Regions from separate parts of the Dactylosporangium thailandense genome, predicted to be linked through region 2. Evidence: riboswitches for the same ligand, from Rfam matches in the RefSeq annotation. Region 2 holds a riboswitch; the other holds the start of a gene.
The links. Region 2 has a riboswitch for cobalamin ahead of AC6JBM_RS31265 (magnesium chelatase ATPase subunit I). Riboswitches for the same ligand answer to the same signal wherever they lie in the genome.

Region 1 (7,472 bases), 5.8 Mb from region 2:
AACTTCCGGCCCGGGACGCTGGAGCGGCTGGGCCTGGGCTGGGACGAGCTGTCGGCCGTGAACCCGCGGCTCGTCCTGGTGCGGGTCAGCGGCTTCGGCCAGACCGGCCCCTACGCGGCCCGGGCCGGCTACGGCTCCATCGGCGAGGCGATGGGCGGCCTGCGCCATCTCGTCGGCGACCCCGACCGCCCGCCGAGCCGCACCGGCCTGTCCATCGGCGACATGCTGGCCGGCATGCACGCCGCCTGGGGCGCGGTCCTCGCCCTCTTCGCCCGCGGGCGCACCGGCCTCGGCCAGGTCGTCGACGTGTCCATCTACGAGTCGGTGCTCGCCATGACCGAGGCCCTCGTCCCCGACTACGCCCTCGCCGGGGTGACCCGCGAGCGCTCGGGCGCCGTCCTGCCCGGCGTCGCGCCGTCCAACGTGTACCCGACCGCCGACGGCGACTTCGTGCTCGTCGCCGCGAACCAGGACACGGTGTTCCGCCGCCTCGCCGCCGCCATGGGCCGCCCGGACCTCGCCACGTCGGAGGACTTCGCCACCCACGCCGCCCGCGGGGTGCGCCAGCGGGGGCTCGACGACCTCATCGCCGGGTGGACGCGGCAGTACCCGGCCGGCGAGGTGCTGGCCCGGCTGGAGGAGCACGCGGTGCCGGCCGGCCGCGTCTTCACCGCCCGCGACATGCTCGCCGACCCGCACTTCGCGGCGCGGGAGAGCATCGTGCGGGTGCCCGACGCCGACCTGGGCGCGGTCCCGATGCAGAACGTGGCGCCCCGGCTCTCGGCCACGCCCGGCCGCATCCGCTGGACCGGCCCGGCCCTGGGCGAGCACGACGAGGAGGTGCGCGCGTCGCTGCACCGGTGACGCGGCGGCGGCTACCCGGCCGTGGCGCTGCGCCGGTGACGCGGCGGCGGCTACCCGGCCGTGGCGCTGCGCCGGTGACGCGGCGGCGGCTGCCCCCGATCGCGGCGCTGTACCCGTGACGTGAAGGCGGCCGGCACGCTATCCTGGGTGCGGCCCTTCCGCCGTCGATGGCCCGCGTGCGCCGCGAAGCACGTCCTCCCATGGCTACCGCCATCCGCGTCCGCACCCGCTCCGAGGTGCGCTCCGCCCGCCGCTCCCGCTCGCACCGCTGCTGGGGACATCTCCTGGCCGCACCGCTGTGGCCGATGCACGGCGTCAACCTCGGCACCCTCCTGCGCACCTGCGACGCCGTCGGGGCCTGCCTCGTCGTGCCGCGGCTGCCGTGGATCGACGAGGCCCTCGCCCGCGGCAACACGCTGCGCCGGCCCGCCTGCGTGCACCGCATCGGCGACCCGCTGCGCTGGCTGGCCGCGGAGCGCGCGGCGGGCGCGCGGATCCTGGGCGTGGAGCTCGCCGACGAGGCCGTGCGCCTGGCCGACCTGCCCGCCGCGCGCCGGCGCACCGTGATGGTCCTCGGCCACGAGTCGACGGGCATCCCACCCGAGGCCCTGGACCTCCTCGACGGCGCCGTCGAGATCCCGATGATCGGCACGGGCCTGAGCCTGAACGTCGCCGTGGCCGGCTCGCTCGTGCTCTACAAGCTCGCCGGCCTGCTGTAACCGCCGCTCGGGCCGGTCGGCACCGCCGGACCCGTCGGCAGGCGCCGGACCCGTCGGCAGCGCCGGACCCGTCGCCGGCTCCGCGACGTGCGCGCGGAGCGGGTTCCGGCTACCCGAGGACCTCGCGGAGCTTCGCGGCGAACTCCGCCGGCTTGCCCGCGTAGCCGGAATCGCCGCCGACGAAGCCGCCGTGGTGGCTCGGGAACACCGTGACCTCCCGGCCCAGCAGGGCGGCCACGCCCTCGGCCGTGCGCGCCGTGTACGTCTCCGCCGACTCCTCGCCGACCCCGACCACGATCCGCGTCGGGGCCGCGGACAGGGCGGCCGCGTCCGGGCGGTAGTCGGTGATCGCCCACGCGCGCCGCGACAGCAGCGGGTCGTCGCGGCGCCCGTCGTCCTCGGCGGGCATCCCGAACATCGCCGGGTCGGGGTCCGGCTGCGCGAAGTAGTCCTCGGTGAACTCGCCCTTCCAGGAGGTCATGGCGATGAACGCGGCCATGCCCGCGCCGGCGCCGCTGGCCTCGTAGGCGGCGTTGAAGCGGGCCCGGGCCCGGTCCGCGCCCGCCGCGTCGGGGAGCACCGCGTTGATCGGCGGCTCGTGGGCGACCAGCACGGCGATGTCGCCGGGGTGGGTGGCCACCCACTCGAGCGCCGTCACCGCCCCGCCGCTGCTGGCGAAGACGTCGACCGGCCCGGCGCCGAGCGCCTCGGCGAGGCGGTGCAGGTCGGCGGCCTGCTCCTGCGGCGAGTCGGTGGCCACGCCGTCGGTGCGGACGCTGCGGCCGAGGCCGCGCGGGTCGTAGGTGACGACGGTCCGGTCCGGGAAGTGCGCGGCCAGCGCGCGGAACCCGTCCGCGGTCATCGGCTGGCCGATCATGAACAGCGGGGGCCGGCCGTCCGCCGCCGGCAGCGGGCCGGTGACGTCGTAGACCAGGTCGGCCCCGGGCAGGGCGAGCGTGTGCGTCGTCTGCGTCATGCCCCGAGCCTATGGCGGCGGCCGCGGCCGTGTGGCCCGTCCGGTGCGAACCGGACGAACGCGGGATGCCGGCTCAGCCGCCGGCCTCGTAGGCCAGGATGGCGGCCTGGACGCGGTTGTTCAGGCCCAGCCGCAGCAGGATCGCGCTCACGTGGGCCTTGACCGTGCCCTCGGAGAGGTGCAGCTCGGCGGCGATCTCCTGGTTGGACAGGCCCCGGCCGACGCCGCCGAGCACGTCGCGTTCGCGCGGGGTCAGCCGGTCCAGGCGCCGCCGGGCGGCCTCCGCGCGGGCGAGGCGGTCGCCGCCGAGGCGGGTCATGACCTTCTGGGCGATGCGGGGCGACAGGTAGGCGGCGCCGCCGGCGACCGCGCGCACGCCGAGGATCAGCTCGCGCGGGTCGGCCGCCTTGAGCAGGAAGCCGGCGGCGCCCTCGGCCAGGGCCCGGGCCACGTACTCGTCCTCGTCGAACGTCGTCAGCAGCACCACGGCGACGTCCGGCGCGGCGGCCCGCAGCTCGGCCGCGGCCGACAGGCCGTCGAGGCGCGGCATCCGGATGTCGAGCAGCGCCAGGTCCGGGCGGTGGGCGCGCACGAGCTCGACCGCCTCGCGGCCGTCGGCGGCCTCGGCGACGACCTCGATGTCCGGGTCGGTGGCGAGGATCGCCCGAATCCCGGCGCGGATCATGGCCTCGTCGTCGGCGAGCACGACCCGGATCACGGTCGGGTCACCGGGATCCGGGCCGTGACCGTGAACCCGCCCTCGCCCGGGCCGGCCTGCAGGGAGCCGCCGAGCAGGCGCATGCGTTCGCGCAGGCCGGACAGGCCGCTGCCGTCCCTCGACGGTACGGCCGCAGCATCCCCCAGCTCGTTGCGCACGACGACGACGATCTCACCTGCGTCGTGCTCGATGCCCACCGCCACCGCGGATCCGGGCGCGTGGCGGGCCGCGTTGGTGAGCGCCTCCTGCACGACCCGGTGGACGGCCCGCTCGACCGCCGGCGGCCGCGGCCCCTCGCCGACGCGCAGGGTGATGGCCATCCCGGCCTCGCGTGCCCGCTGCACAAGCGCCTCGACGCGCTCGTCGGCGGGGTCGGCCGGGGCCGACTCGCGCAGGATGCCGATCGTCTCGCGCAGGCGGTCCGTGGCGGTCACGGCCGACGCGCGCAGGGCCGCCGCCGCCTCCCGGTGCGGCGGGGACAGGTCCGGGGCCAGCTCGAGTGCGCCGGCCCGCAGGGCGATCAGCGCCAGCTCGTGCCCGAGCGAGTCGTGCATGTCCGCCGCGATGCGCGCGCGTTCCCGCAGCGCGATCAGCTCCAGCTGCGCGATCCGCTCGCGGCCGGCCACCACCAGGTCGGCCTGCTGGCGGCGGAAGCGACCGGCGAGCCAGGGCAGCACCACGAACAGGGCCAGGCACATGAGCGCACCGGCGCCGCGGGCCGGCTCCGGCACCAGCAGGACGACGCCGGGCAGCGCGGCGAGCGCGGGCACCACCCAGTCGTGCCGCGCCGGCAGGTGCCGCCCGTGCAGGTAGGCGGCGGCGCTCAGCACCGGGAAGAGCAGCTGGCGCCAGGCCGGGACGTGGTCGAGGTAGAGGCCGCTGGCGACGCAGGCGCCGGCGATCGCCGCGAACACGAGATACTTGCTCACCTGGCCGAGGCTATCGAGCGCAGGCGGGCCGCCGTGACGACAAGGCCGGACACCGCCGCGACGGCGAGGGTGACGGTCAGTGGGGCGGCGAAGTACGTCATCTGCGCCCACGTGACCGTCCGGCCGTTCATGAGGATCGAGACCCACTGCGGGTACGACAGAAAAATCACGGTCGGGAGCACCGGCGGGATCAGGCGCCACCAGCGGCGGGAGGGGCGCAGCACGCCCAGCACGGCCAGGCCCGCCGAGGCCAGCGCGACCAGGCCCAGCACGAGCTCGATCAGCTGCCGCTGCCCGCCCGCCGCCGGCGGCTCGGCGCCGTGGGTCACGGCGACCAGGCCGCGCAGCACCTCGTACGTGTCGTCGTAGAGGCCCGCGCTGTTCGTCATCACCGCGTACCCGTAGCCGGTGGCGGGATCGATCGCCTCGACGGCCGTGTAGGTGAACAGGTTCCCCGAGTGCACGAGCAGCTCGCGGCCGTCCACGTCGGACGGGCCCCAGCCCATCGCGTAGTCGCGCACCTTCGACGGCGCGTGCATGGCCGCGAGGCTCTCCGGCCGGACGACCTGCGGGCCGTGGCCGGTCTGGGCGATGAGCCACCGGCCCAGGTCCTCGGCGTCGGTGACGACCCCGCCCGCGCCGCCGCGCGCCCCGAACGCGCGCAGCTCCGGCCGCGCGACCCAGGCGCCGAAGAGCGAGATGTGGCCGTCCGCCGCCGCGCCCCCGACGGAGCTGCCGGTCATCCCGAGCGGTTCGAAGACGTGCATCCGGACGTACTGCCCGAAGCCCACACCCCCGGCGACCTCCACGAGCCGGGCCGCGATCTCGTAGTTGGCGTTGCAGTAGGCCCACGCGGTGCCGGGCTCGGCGGCGAGGTGCCCGCTCCGCAGCGCCGCCACGTACGCGGCCGGGCTGGCGGTGGACTCGGCCGCGGGGATGTCGATGCCGCCGTCGGCGAGGCCGGAGGTCTGGTCGAGCAGCTGGCGCACCGTGACGCGGGCCGCGCGCGGGTCGGCCATCCGGAACTCGGGGAGCTGGTCCGCGACGGGCTCGTCCAGCGCGATCTTCCCGGCGTCCACGAGCGTCATGACCGCCGTCGCCGTGAACGACTTGCTCACCGAGGCGACCCGCATCGGCGTGCGCGCGGTGACCGGCGCCCCCGTCGAGTCGTGGCCGTAGCCGGCCGCGTGCACGACCTCGTCCCCGTGCGTCACGACGGCGGAGAGCCCGGGCAGCCCGGTCCCGTCGAGGGCCTGGCGCAGGTAGGTGTCGATGGGGGTCGCGGCCGGCGCGGCCTGGGCCGGTGCGGCGGGCCACAGGACGACGGCGGCGGCCGCGAGGGCGAGCAGTCTGCGGTTCATGCCACCCGACGCTAGGCAGCGGCGCGCCCGGGCGGATCTGCCGAACCGCCGCGGCCGCCCCTGACGAAAGTCGGGGGTGCGATACCCTTCGCGGCGGCAAGTACTGAAGCGAGGTGCCCCGCCGGCGACGGCGGGGAGAATCTGGGAAGCCGGTGCGAATCCGGCACGGGCCCGCCGCGGTGACCGGGGAGCCGCCGCCCACACGCGCACGCGTAGCCACTGGCCCGCACGGGCTGGGAAGGCGGGCGGTGAGGCGACGATCCGGGAGTCCGAAGACCGGCCTCGCGACTGACGGCCCCGGCCCGCCCGGGGCGTGAGCGCAGCGGGAGCCTGTCATGACGCACGAGCTGTACGACATCATCAACCGCCGCCGCGACGTGCGCGGCGAGTTCACGGGCGCGCCGGTGCCCGACGCCACGCTCGACCGGATCCTCGGCGCCGCGCACGCCGCCCCCCAGCGTCGGGCTGTCCCAGCCGTGGGACTTCGTCGTCGTGCGCGACCGGGCCCTGCGCGAGGCCTTCCACGCGCACGTGTCCCACGAGCGCGGGGTGTTCGCCGCGACCCTCGACGCCGAGACGGCCGCCCGCTTCGCCCGCATCAAGATCGACGGGGTACTGGAGTCGACGCTGTCGGTCGTGGTCACGTACGACGCCGAGCGCGGCGGCCCCGCGGTGCTGGGCCGCCACGCGATCGCCGACGCCGGCCTCTACTCGGTGTGCCTCGCCATCCAGAACCTGTGGCTCGCGGCCACGGCCGAGGACCTCGGCGTCGGCTGGGTGTCGTTCTACCGGGAGGACTTCCTGCGCGGCCTGCTCGGCATCCCGCCCGGCGTGCGGCCCGTGGCGTGGCTGTGCCTCGGGCCGGTGAGCCGGCTGATGGAGGTGCCGGACCTGGAGCGGCACGGGTGGCGCCGCCGCTCCCCGCTGCACCAGGTCCGCCACGAGGACCGCTGGTGATCAGCCGGCGCGCCAGTCGGGGGCCTCGTCGGTCCCCGGGCCGAAGGTGACCTGGGTGTTGCCGGTGCCGTCGGGGTTGATCGTGAAGATGTGCCCCCAGGCCTCGTTGTCGTCCAGGTCGCAGTAGGCGATCCGCGTGCCGTCGGGGGACCAGGCCGGCATCGTGTGGTGCGAGTCGCTGCCCGCCAGGGGCCGGGTCACCAGCGTCGCCCGGCCACCCGCGCCCGGGACCCGGTAGATCCCGGTGCCGTAGCCGCTGCCGGCGACGAACCGGCCGAACGCGAGCTGGGTGCCGTCGGGGGACCAGTCGGGGCGGGAGTCGTAGGTCCCGGCCACCGCCGCGGTGACCGCCGTCGTGGCCAGCGTCTTGACGGCGAGCGTCAGCAGGTTGCTGCCGCCCGCGGCGCTGTCGCGGACGAAGGCGATCTTCAGCCCGTTCGGCGACCACACCGGGGTGTGCTCGTCGACGCCGGCGGTGCTGGTCAGCTGGGTGAGGCCGGTGCCGTCGGGGGCGATCGAGCAGATGTCGGTCTGGCCGCCCGACCAGCACTCGTAGACGAGCTTGCCGCCGCCGGGGGACCAGGCCGGGGCGGACGCGGTGCCGCTGCCGGGCACGACGGTCAGGCCGGTGCCGTCGGCGTTCATCACCCACAGCTGGTCGGGGCCGGCCCCGTAGCGGCGCAACGCGAGCCGCGTGCCGTCGGCGGACCAGGCGGGGTCGCGGTCCTCGATCGCCGGCGTGCCGGTGAGGTCGGTCTCGCCCTTGCCGGACGCGGTGATCGTGTAGATGTCGCCGAGCGCGGTGCCGGCGGCGTCGAAGCGCTCGAAGGCGAGGCGGCCGTTGGCGCCCGGGAACGCCGCGGCGGCGGGGGTGGCCGGGACCGTCCCGAGGACGGCGGCCACACCCAGGCACGCGGCCAGGCTCACGGCCGGACGCATCGTCAGGGG
Region 2 (7,472 bases):
GGGGTGCCAGCGCTCACGGCGCCGGCCGGCGGGACTTCCGCCGGCCGGCGCCGCGTCGTGTCCGGACTCACGTCGGCCCGCGGGCGCGCTGCTGAGCAGCGAGGACATGCTCCGGTGTCATGTGTCAAGCATTTTCGGGACCGGAATTCGGCGGCGGTCCGGCCGCAACCGTCGCAGACTGGGACGCCATGAGCCTCGACGACGACTGGCACTACCTGCCCACCCGGACCCGGGCCGGCGCGCTGCAGCGCGGACTCGGGCGGGGCGCGGTGCGGGCCAGACAGGACCCGGCCGCGCCGGAGCTGGTGTACGCCTGCATCCGCCGCGACCATCGCTGGCTGCCCCTGGACGACCGCGGGGTCTACCTCGCCCGCCTGGTCCGCGACCTGGAGCTGCCGATCGGGCCGATCATCGCCCGGCTCTACACCGCCGACGACGACTCCGGCGAGTTCACGCACGTCCTGCGGGTCGCCGAGGCGCTGGGCCGCGCCGGTTCCGGCGACATGGTCGAGAGTCTGCGCCGGTACGTCCGGATCGGCGCCTACTGGCGCGAGGCCCTCGGCACCATCGCCGCCGCGTGGCCCGCGAACTGGTGGGACGACCTGCTCCCGGTCGCCGCCGACCGCCTCGCCAGCGCCGGCCGCCCGCTGCACCTGCCGCCGGGCGCCCCCTGGGGCGAGTGGGCCGGCCGCGACGAGCGCATCCACGCCGCCGTGGCCCACGGGCCCGAGCCGCTGACCGGGCTCGGCGAGCTGCTGAGCGCCGCCGACGACTTCGGCTGCCTCGCCGAGCCGGTCGTCGACTCGCTGCCGGCCGCCCGGCGGGTGGTGGCCGATCCGGCCTCGGGGCAGTACTGGAGCGCCCTGTGCGTGCTCGCCGAGCACGGCGACGAGTCCGACGGCCCGGCGCTGCTGGCCGGCCTCGACTGGCTCGACCAGCGCGAGGACGACATGTGCGGCTACGACCGCCTGGTCGACGGCCTCGCCCGGGTCGGCGGCGACGCGGCCCGCCAGGCGCTGCCCCGCGTCCGCTCGCTCTGGTTCAGCCCGCACTCGTACGAGCGCGCCGCCTACCTGCGCGCCCGGCTGGAACTGGAGCCGGACGCGTGCGCGGGCGCGCTGACCGAGGGCCTGTGGGACTGCGAGGCCGACGTGCGCCTCATCGCCGTGCGCCGCGTCCCGCTCGACGAGAAGCTCGAACGGCGCCTCGCCTACCTGCGCGACGACCCGATCGAGACCCCGGAGGTCCGGGCGGCCGCCGCGGAGCGCCTGACCCTCGAGGCCATGCTCTAGAGGGCTCGAGCTCTGCGCTGCCGACCGCTCGGCTTCAGCGCAGCACGACGACGGCGTCCAGGACCCGGCGCAGCGTCGCGGCCGGGTCGGCGTCGGGCCCGTCGACCACGAGCACGCCCAGGGCGGCCGCGCCGGAGGTCCAGGCGCACACCGTGTACCCGAACCCGTCGCGCCGCGTGTCCGTGCACGTGGCCCGGCCGCGGTGCGGTCCCGGGTCGGCGTCGGCCGTCGTCCCGCCGCCGGGGTCCGGCACGAACCGCAGCGTCCGTTCGCGCAGGGTGCGCAGCAGCGCCGCGTCGTCGGCCCGCTGGACCGCCCGGCCGGTGCCGCCCCAGACCAGCAGGGGCCGCCCGTCGGCGCTGAGGTACGCCGCGCTGAACGGCCGCGCCCCGAGCGCCTCCTGGTCGCCGAGCACTCCCTCGGCCAGCGTGGCGGCGAGCGCCGGGGCCGCCGCCCGGTCCCCGATCCCGGCCGGGGCCGCCAGCCCGACCGTCCGCCCGAACACCAGATCGCTCGTGAGCAGCACAAACAGCACCAGCACCGCGCAGCCCGCGATCCCCGCGGCCCACATCGCCGCCCGGCGCGGGTCGGCCGGCACCACCGGGCTCGGGCGCGAGCGAGTCGAGGTCGAGTTCGTCGCGGCTCACGGCACGCAACATACGTGACCGGGTCGATGCGCGCGGACCTGTCGCGTGCGTGACACATCGGCGCAAGTGCGCGCCAAGTCGCCGCCAAGTGCCGCCCCGCATGCTTACCGCAGCAACACCGAAGGGACCGCGGCGACGGGGTCCTCGCACCACTTACCTCGAGAACACGCTCTCGATATTCATACATATATGAGCCGGCCCCGCGACACTCCTCCCCCCTCGTGTCGCGGGGCTTCTCGTTGTGCGGGACTACCTGGCCGTGCCGCAGGTGGCCTGGATGCGCTGGGTCAGCCGGTCGGCGAAGGCGGGGTCGCTGACGACCTGCTGCTGCAACGCGTCGACCTGCGCCGCGGTGAGGTCCGTATAGACGGGGCGGGACGCGTACGCCGAGGCCATCGCCGCCGGGTCGGTGTAGACCTGCGACTGCACCGAGCAGAGGTGCTGCGCGGTCGCGTCGAGGAAGATGGTCTCGCGGCGGTCCTGGGTCAGCGAGGCCGACGGCGACGGCTTCGGCGCCTGCATCTCCGTCTTGGTCGAGTTCCCGGACTTGCCACACGCGCAAAGGCCCGCCGTGAGGGCCAGGGCGGCCACGGCGAGCAGGGCACGGGAGCGGATCACCAGAGTTCCCACCTCTCTGTGGAAAAGACGGCGGGCCGGCCGGTGCCGCGGGAGGCACCGGCCGGCCCGGGCCGTCAGACGACGACGAGCGTCAGGTCGTTCGAGTCGGTCGTGCTGCCGTAGGAGAGCTTGACGGTGAGCTTGTAGGTGCCGGCGGCCACGCTGGTGGCGTCGAACTTGACGGCGGCGAAGTCGTCGGTGCCGACGGCCAGGCCGGTGCCCTTGTTCAGGGCGGTGTAGGCGCGGTCGGCCGGGTAGGACACGACCAGGCCGCTCGGCGCGCCCGCGACCGTGATCTGCAGGTTGTCGACGCCGGCCTTGCGGGACTGGAAGACCAGCTGCGACCAGACCGGGGTCGCCTTGGGCACGGTCACGAGGGTCGTCTTCTGCACCACGGCGTCGCCGGTGACCGAGACGACCGGGAGCGTGGCGGTGATCGAGCCGGAGCGCGGGGTGCCGGTGCAGGACGCCGCCCCGTCGGCCTTCGTGGTGTAGGAGTAGTCGAGCTTGAGCGGGACCAGCGCGATTAGGCTGTCGGAGGAGAGCGAGACGTTGAACGCGGCGTAGTCCACGCGGCCCTTGGCCAGCGAGTCGCCCTTCGACAGCGACGAGTAGGTCGCGGTGTTGGCCGGGTACTTCACCGTGACCCCGGTGCCGCTCGCGGTCACCTTCACGTCGCAGATGTCGCTGGTGGCGGCCCACATGGTGCCCACCCAGCCCGTCTGGCCCGGCAACATCGGCGCGAGCACCGGCACCACCAGCCCGAAGTCCGGCGTCGCCGCGGAGGCCGGGGCCGCCGCGGGGAGCATGGCGGCCGCGCCGGCGGCGCAGGCGAGGGCGATGGAGGCGGTACGGCGCATCGGAGGGGTCCTTCCCAGGATGACTGCTGTCGGCCGGCTGATCGGCGGCGGGCGGGGAGGGTTGAGGCAGGTCGTGGTTCACCTCCGGTTCGGCTGGGGTCGATTCGGGTTCGCGGTTCTCCTGGCCGCTCAGTTCCTAGCCGCTCAGCGCGACCCAGGACTCGTACTGGTGCACCGCGATGCCCGCGAACGCCGGGTACCGCTGAGCGGCGGAGTCGACCGCGGCCAGGGTCTTGTGCAGCTGGCCGGCGGTGGCGCCGTGGAAGCTGCAGTAGGCGCAGTCGCCCAGGGCCTGCGTCTCCGCGCCCAGGCGCGCCGGCTTGGCGACCCGGCCGGCCCGCCGCAGCAGGTCGTCGGCGACCCCGACCATCGAGTTGGCGCCGGTGGCGGTGTTGCGGTAGCTCATCACCGTGACGCCGGAGACGCGGGCGAGCACGGCGTCGGCCAGGTTCGCCCCGCCGGCGAGCGTCACGGTCGGCAGCCAGAACGGCACGTCGGCCTCGAGCGGCAGATCCGTGGCCGCGGCCGTCTCTTCCAGCAACGACAGATAGTCCGGTACCAGTGATGCCTGGTCCTGGCTCCAGGAGGGCAGCAGGTAGGGCTCGACGTCCAGGTGCAGCCCGTGGAACAGGCCCGTGGCCGCGGCGCCCTCGGCCCAGGCCAGCGCGGCGGCGTGGCCGGTCGTCCAGCCGGGCTCCCCGCCGAGCGCGTCGAGCACGATGCCGGCCGCGTCGCACAGCTCCCGCAGGCGCCGCAGCCGCGCGGTGTCGTCGGTGCGCGGGTCGTAGTACGCGAACAGCGCTCGCACCCCGTTGGCCGCGGCCCAGTCCACGACCGGCCCGGGGTCGTCGTGCTCCCACAGCCACATCGCCCGCGTGCCCGGCGGCGCCACCGAGGTCTCCGGGGCCAGCCCCGGCAGCCGCGGCGGCGTGGCGGCGATCAGCGCGATCGCCACGAGGAGCACGCACAGCAGGGTCTGCGCGGCCGAATCCAGGACGCGCCGCATGCCCGTACCATCGGCCGGCGGGTGCGGATCGTGAGGGTCACACCGCGCCACGTTGACGTGCCGGTCGCCGGTGGGACACGATGGCGGGCGAGCGGTATGCGGAGGAACCCGGTGCGAGTCCGGGACGGTCCCGCCACTGTGACCGGGGAGTCGCACCTCAGCACCCACGGCCGGCGACGGCCGAGGCGGTCGAGGGGCGGCGGGGATCCGGCAGTCAGGAGACTCCGGCCGCTCGCAACAGCCGCCTCGCGGGCGCGGACCCGCCGAAGGGAAGAGTGCCCGTGACCCCGCCGTATCCGTTCTCGGCCGTTGTCGGCCTGGCCGATCTGCGCCTCGCCCTGCTGCTCACGGCGGTCTCGCCGGCCATCGGCGGGGTGCTCGTCCGGGGTGAGAAGGGCACCGCCAAGTCCACCGTCGTGCGCGCCCTGGCCGCGCTGCTGCCCGAGGTCGAGGTCGTCGCCGGCTGCCGCTTCGCCTGCGACCCGGCCGCGCCCGACCCCGAGTGCCCCGACGGCCCGCACATCCCCGGGGCGGGCACCCACCACCGCCGGTCCGCCCTGGTCGAGCTGCCCGTGGGGGCCACCGAGGACCGTGTCGTCGGCACGCTGGACCTGCAGCGGGCCCTCGGCGACGGGGTCAAGGCCTACGAGCCGGGCCTGCTCGCCGCCGCGCACCGCGGGGTCCTCTACGTCGACGAGGTCAACCTGCTGCCCGACCACCTCGTCGACCTGCTGCTCGACGCGGCCGCCATGGGCCGCGCGCACGTCGAGCGCGACGGCGTCTCGGTCAAGCACGCGGCCCGCTTCCTGCTCGTGGGCACCATGAACCCCGAGGAGGGCGAGCCCCGGCCGCAGCTCGTGGACCGCTTCGGGCTCGTCGTCGGGGTCGCGGCGCCCCAGGAGGCCCCGCCGCGGGCCGAGGTCGTGCGGCGGCGGCTGGCGTACGAGGCCGATCCCGCGTCGTTCGCCGAGCGCTACGTGGCCGAGGACGCCGCCCTGGCCGCGCGGATCGTGAGCGCCCGGGCCCGGCTCGGGGCGGTGGCCCTGCCCGATGCGGAGCTCGACCGGATCGCGCGGATCTGCCTGGCGTACCGCGTTGACGGCCTCCGGGCCGACATCGTGGTGGCCCGCACGGCGGTCGCGCTCGCGGCCTGGCACGGGCGGACCGTGGTCACGAAGGCGGACGTGCGCGACGCGGCCCGGCTGGCGCTGCCGCACCGGCGCCGGCGGGACCCGCTCGACCCGCCGGGGGCCGACCGCGACCGCCTCGAAGAGGTGCTCGAGCAGGAGGCCGGGCCGGACGAGGACCCGCCGCCCGGCGATGGCGGGCCGCCGCCGGACGATGACCCGGTTCCGCCGAGCCCGACGGATATTTCGGAAATGTCCGACTCGCCGGACGGGTCTGGTGAGTCGCCCGGGCCGGAGCGCGCCGGGGGGGCCGCCGCCGGTCGCGCCCGAGCAGCGGCCGCCCGTCGAGCCGAATGATGGTTCCGTTACCGACAAATCCGATTCGCGGGGCGAATCGGATGCCTCGGACGCGGGGGACGCGGCGGGGGACAGCGTCGGGGCGCCGGGGCAGCTGGCGTTCGCCGGGGTGCCGTACAAGCCGAAGCTGCTCAGCATCGCGGGCCGGGCGAACCGCGAGGCGGGCGCCCACGCCGGCCGCCGCTCGCCCGCCCTGTCCCGGCACGGCCGCGTGGTGCGCTCCCGCGCCCCGATCGGCGGCAAGCTCACGAGCATCCACGTGCCCGACACCATCCGCGCCGCCGCGCTGCGCGGGTCGAGCCGCGCCGAGGCCCGCGACGTGCGCGAGGCGGTCAAGGTCGGCCGCGAGGCGAACCTGGTGCTGTTCGTCGTCGACGCGTCCGGCTCCATGGCCGCCCGGCAGCGGATGAGCGTGGTGAAGACGGCGATCCTGTCGTTGCTGCGGGACGCGTACCAGCGCCGGGACAAGGTCGGGATGGTCTCCTTCCGCGGCCACGACGCCACGCTGGTGCTCGAGCCGACCGCGAGCCACGAGGTCGGCGTGGTGCGCCTGGCCGCGCTGCGCACCGGGGGCCGCACGCCGCTGGCCGCCGGGCTGCGCCAGGCCGCCCGCACCCTGCACGGCGAGCGCCGCCGCGACGCCCGCCGCCGCCCGCTGCTCGTGGTCGTCACCGACGGGCGCTCGACCAGCGGGCCGGACCCGCTCAGCGTCGTACCGCTGCTGCACGGCGTCCCCGCGGTCGTGGTCGACTGCGAGCAGGGCCCGATCCGCCTCGGCCTCGCCCGCCGCCTGGCCTCGGCCCTGGACGCCTCCTGCATTCCACTCGCGAGCCTGGGAGCCTAGACAGATGCCGCAGGGCAAAGTAGAGCACGTGCCCGACGACGGGCTCACCACCCGCCAGCGCCGCCGCCAGCACGTCCTCGCCGTGCACACCGGGCAGGGCAAGGGCAAGTCCACCGCCGCGTTCGGCATGGCCCTGCGCGCGTGGAGCGCCGGCTGGCCCATCGCCGTGTTCCAGTTCGTGAAGAGCCCGAAGTGGAAGGTCGGCGAGGAGACCGCCCTGCGCGCGCTCGGCGCGACCGGCCAGGGCGGCAGCGTGGTGTGGCACAAGATGGGCGAGGGCTGGTCGTGGATCCAGCGGCCCGGCACCGAGCGCGACCACGCCGTCGAGGCGGCCGAGGGCTGGGCCCAGATCAAGCGCGACCTGGCCGCGGAGGCGTACCGCTTCTACGTCCTCGACGAGTTCACGTACCCGATCAAGTGGGGCTGGGTCGACATCGCCGACGTCGTGGAGACCCTGCGTGAGCGGCCCGGCAACCAGCACGTGGTCGTCACCGGCCGCGACGCGCACCCCGACCTGGTCGAGCTGGCCGACCTGGTGACCGACATGACGAAGGTCAAGCACCCGATGGACGCCGGGCGAAAAGGCCAGCAGGGCATCGAGTGGTAGCGCGGCTCGTCATCGCGGCACCGGCCTCCGGCCACGGCAAGACCACCGTCGCGACCGGCCTGCTGGCGGCGTTCGCCGCGCGGGGCGAGCGCGTGGCGCCGTTCAAGGTGGGGC

Region 1: linked by a shared signal. The riboswitch ahead of bluB (5,6-dimethylbenzimidazole synthase) and the one ahead of AC6JBM_RS31265 (magnesium chelatase ATPase subunit I) in region 2 are both predicted to bind cobalamin.

What each region holds. Positions count from the first base shown of each region.
Region 1 is NZ_AP029195.1:522,899-530,370, forward strand. It holds gene AC6JBM_RS02225 (CaiB/BaiF CoA transferase family protein) at 1-864, shown strand, start outside; gene AC6JBM_RS02230 (TrmH family RNA methyltransferase) at 1,065-1,583, shown strand; gene AC6JBM_RS02235 (alpha/beta fold hydrolase) at 1,693-2,559, opposite strand; gene AC6JBM_RS02240 (response regulator) at 2,633-3,277, opposite strand; gene AC6JBM_RS02245 (sensor histidine kinase) at 3,274-4,206, opposite strand; gene AC6JBM_RS02250 (serine hydrolase domain-containing protein) at 4,203-5,567, opposite strand; cobalamin riboswitch at 5,662-5,866, shown strand; partial or broken gene bluB (5,6-dimethylbenzimidazole synthase) at 5,903-6,524, shown strand; gene AC6JBM_RS02260 (TolB family protein) at 6,525-7,472, opposite strand, start outside.
Region 2 is NZ_AP029195.1:7,070,744-7,078,215, reverse strand. It holds gene AC6JBM_RS31290 (hypothetical protein) at 189-1,292, shown strand; gene AC6JBM_RS31285 (hypothetical protein) at 1,327-1,890, opposite strand; gene AC6JBM_RS31280 (hypothetical protein) at 2,189-2,557, opposite strand; gene AC6JBM_RS31275 (hypothetical protein) at 2,632-3,417, opposite strand; gene AC6JBM_RS31270 (hypothetical protein) at 3,554-4,423, opposite strand; cobalamin riboswitch at 4,526-4,647, shown strand; gene AC6JBM_RS31265 (magnesium chelatase ATPase subunit I) at 4,705-5,907, shown strand; gene AC6JBM_RS31260 (vWA domain-containing protein) at 6,017-6,751, shown strand; gene cobO (cob(I)yrinic acid a,c-diamide adenosyltransferase) at 6,756-7,358, shown strand; gene AC6JBM_RS31250 (cobyrinic acid a,c-diamide synthase CobB) at 7,352-7,472, shown strand, end outside.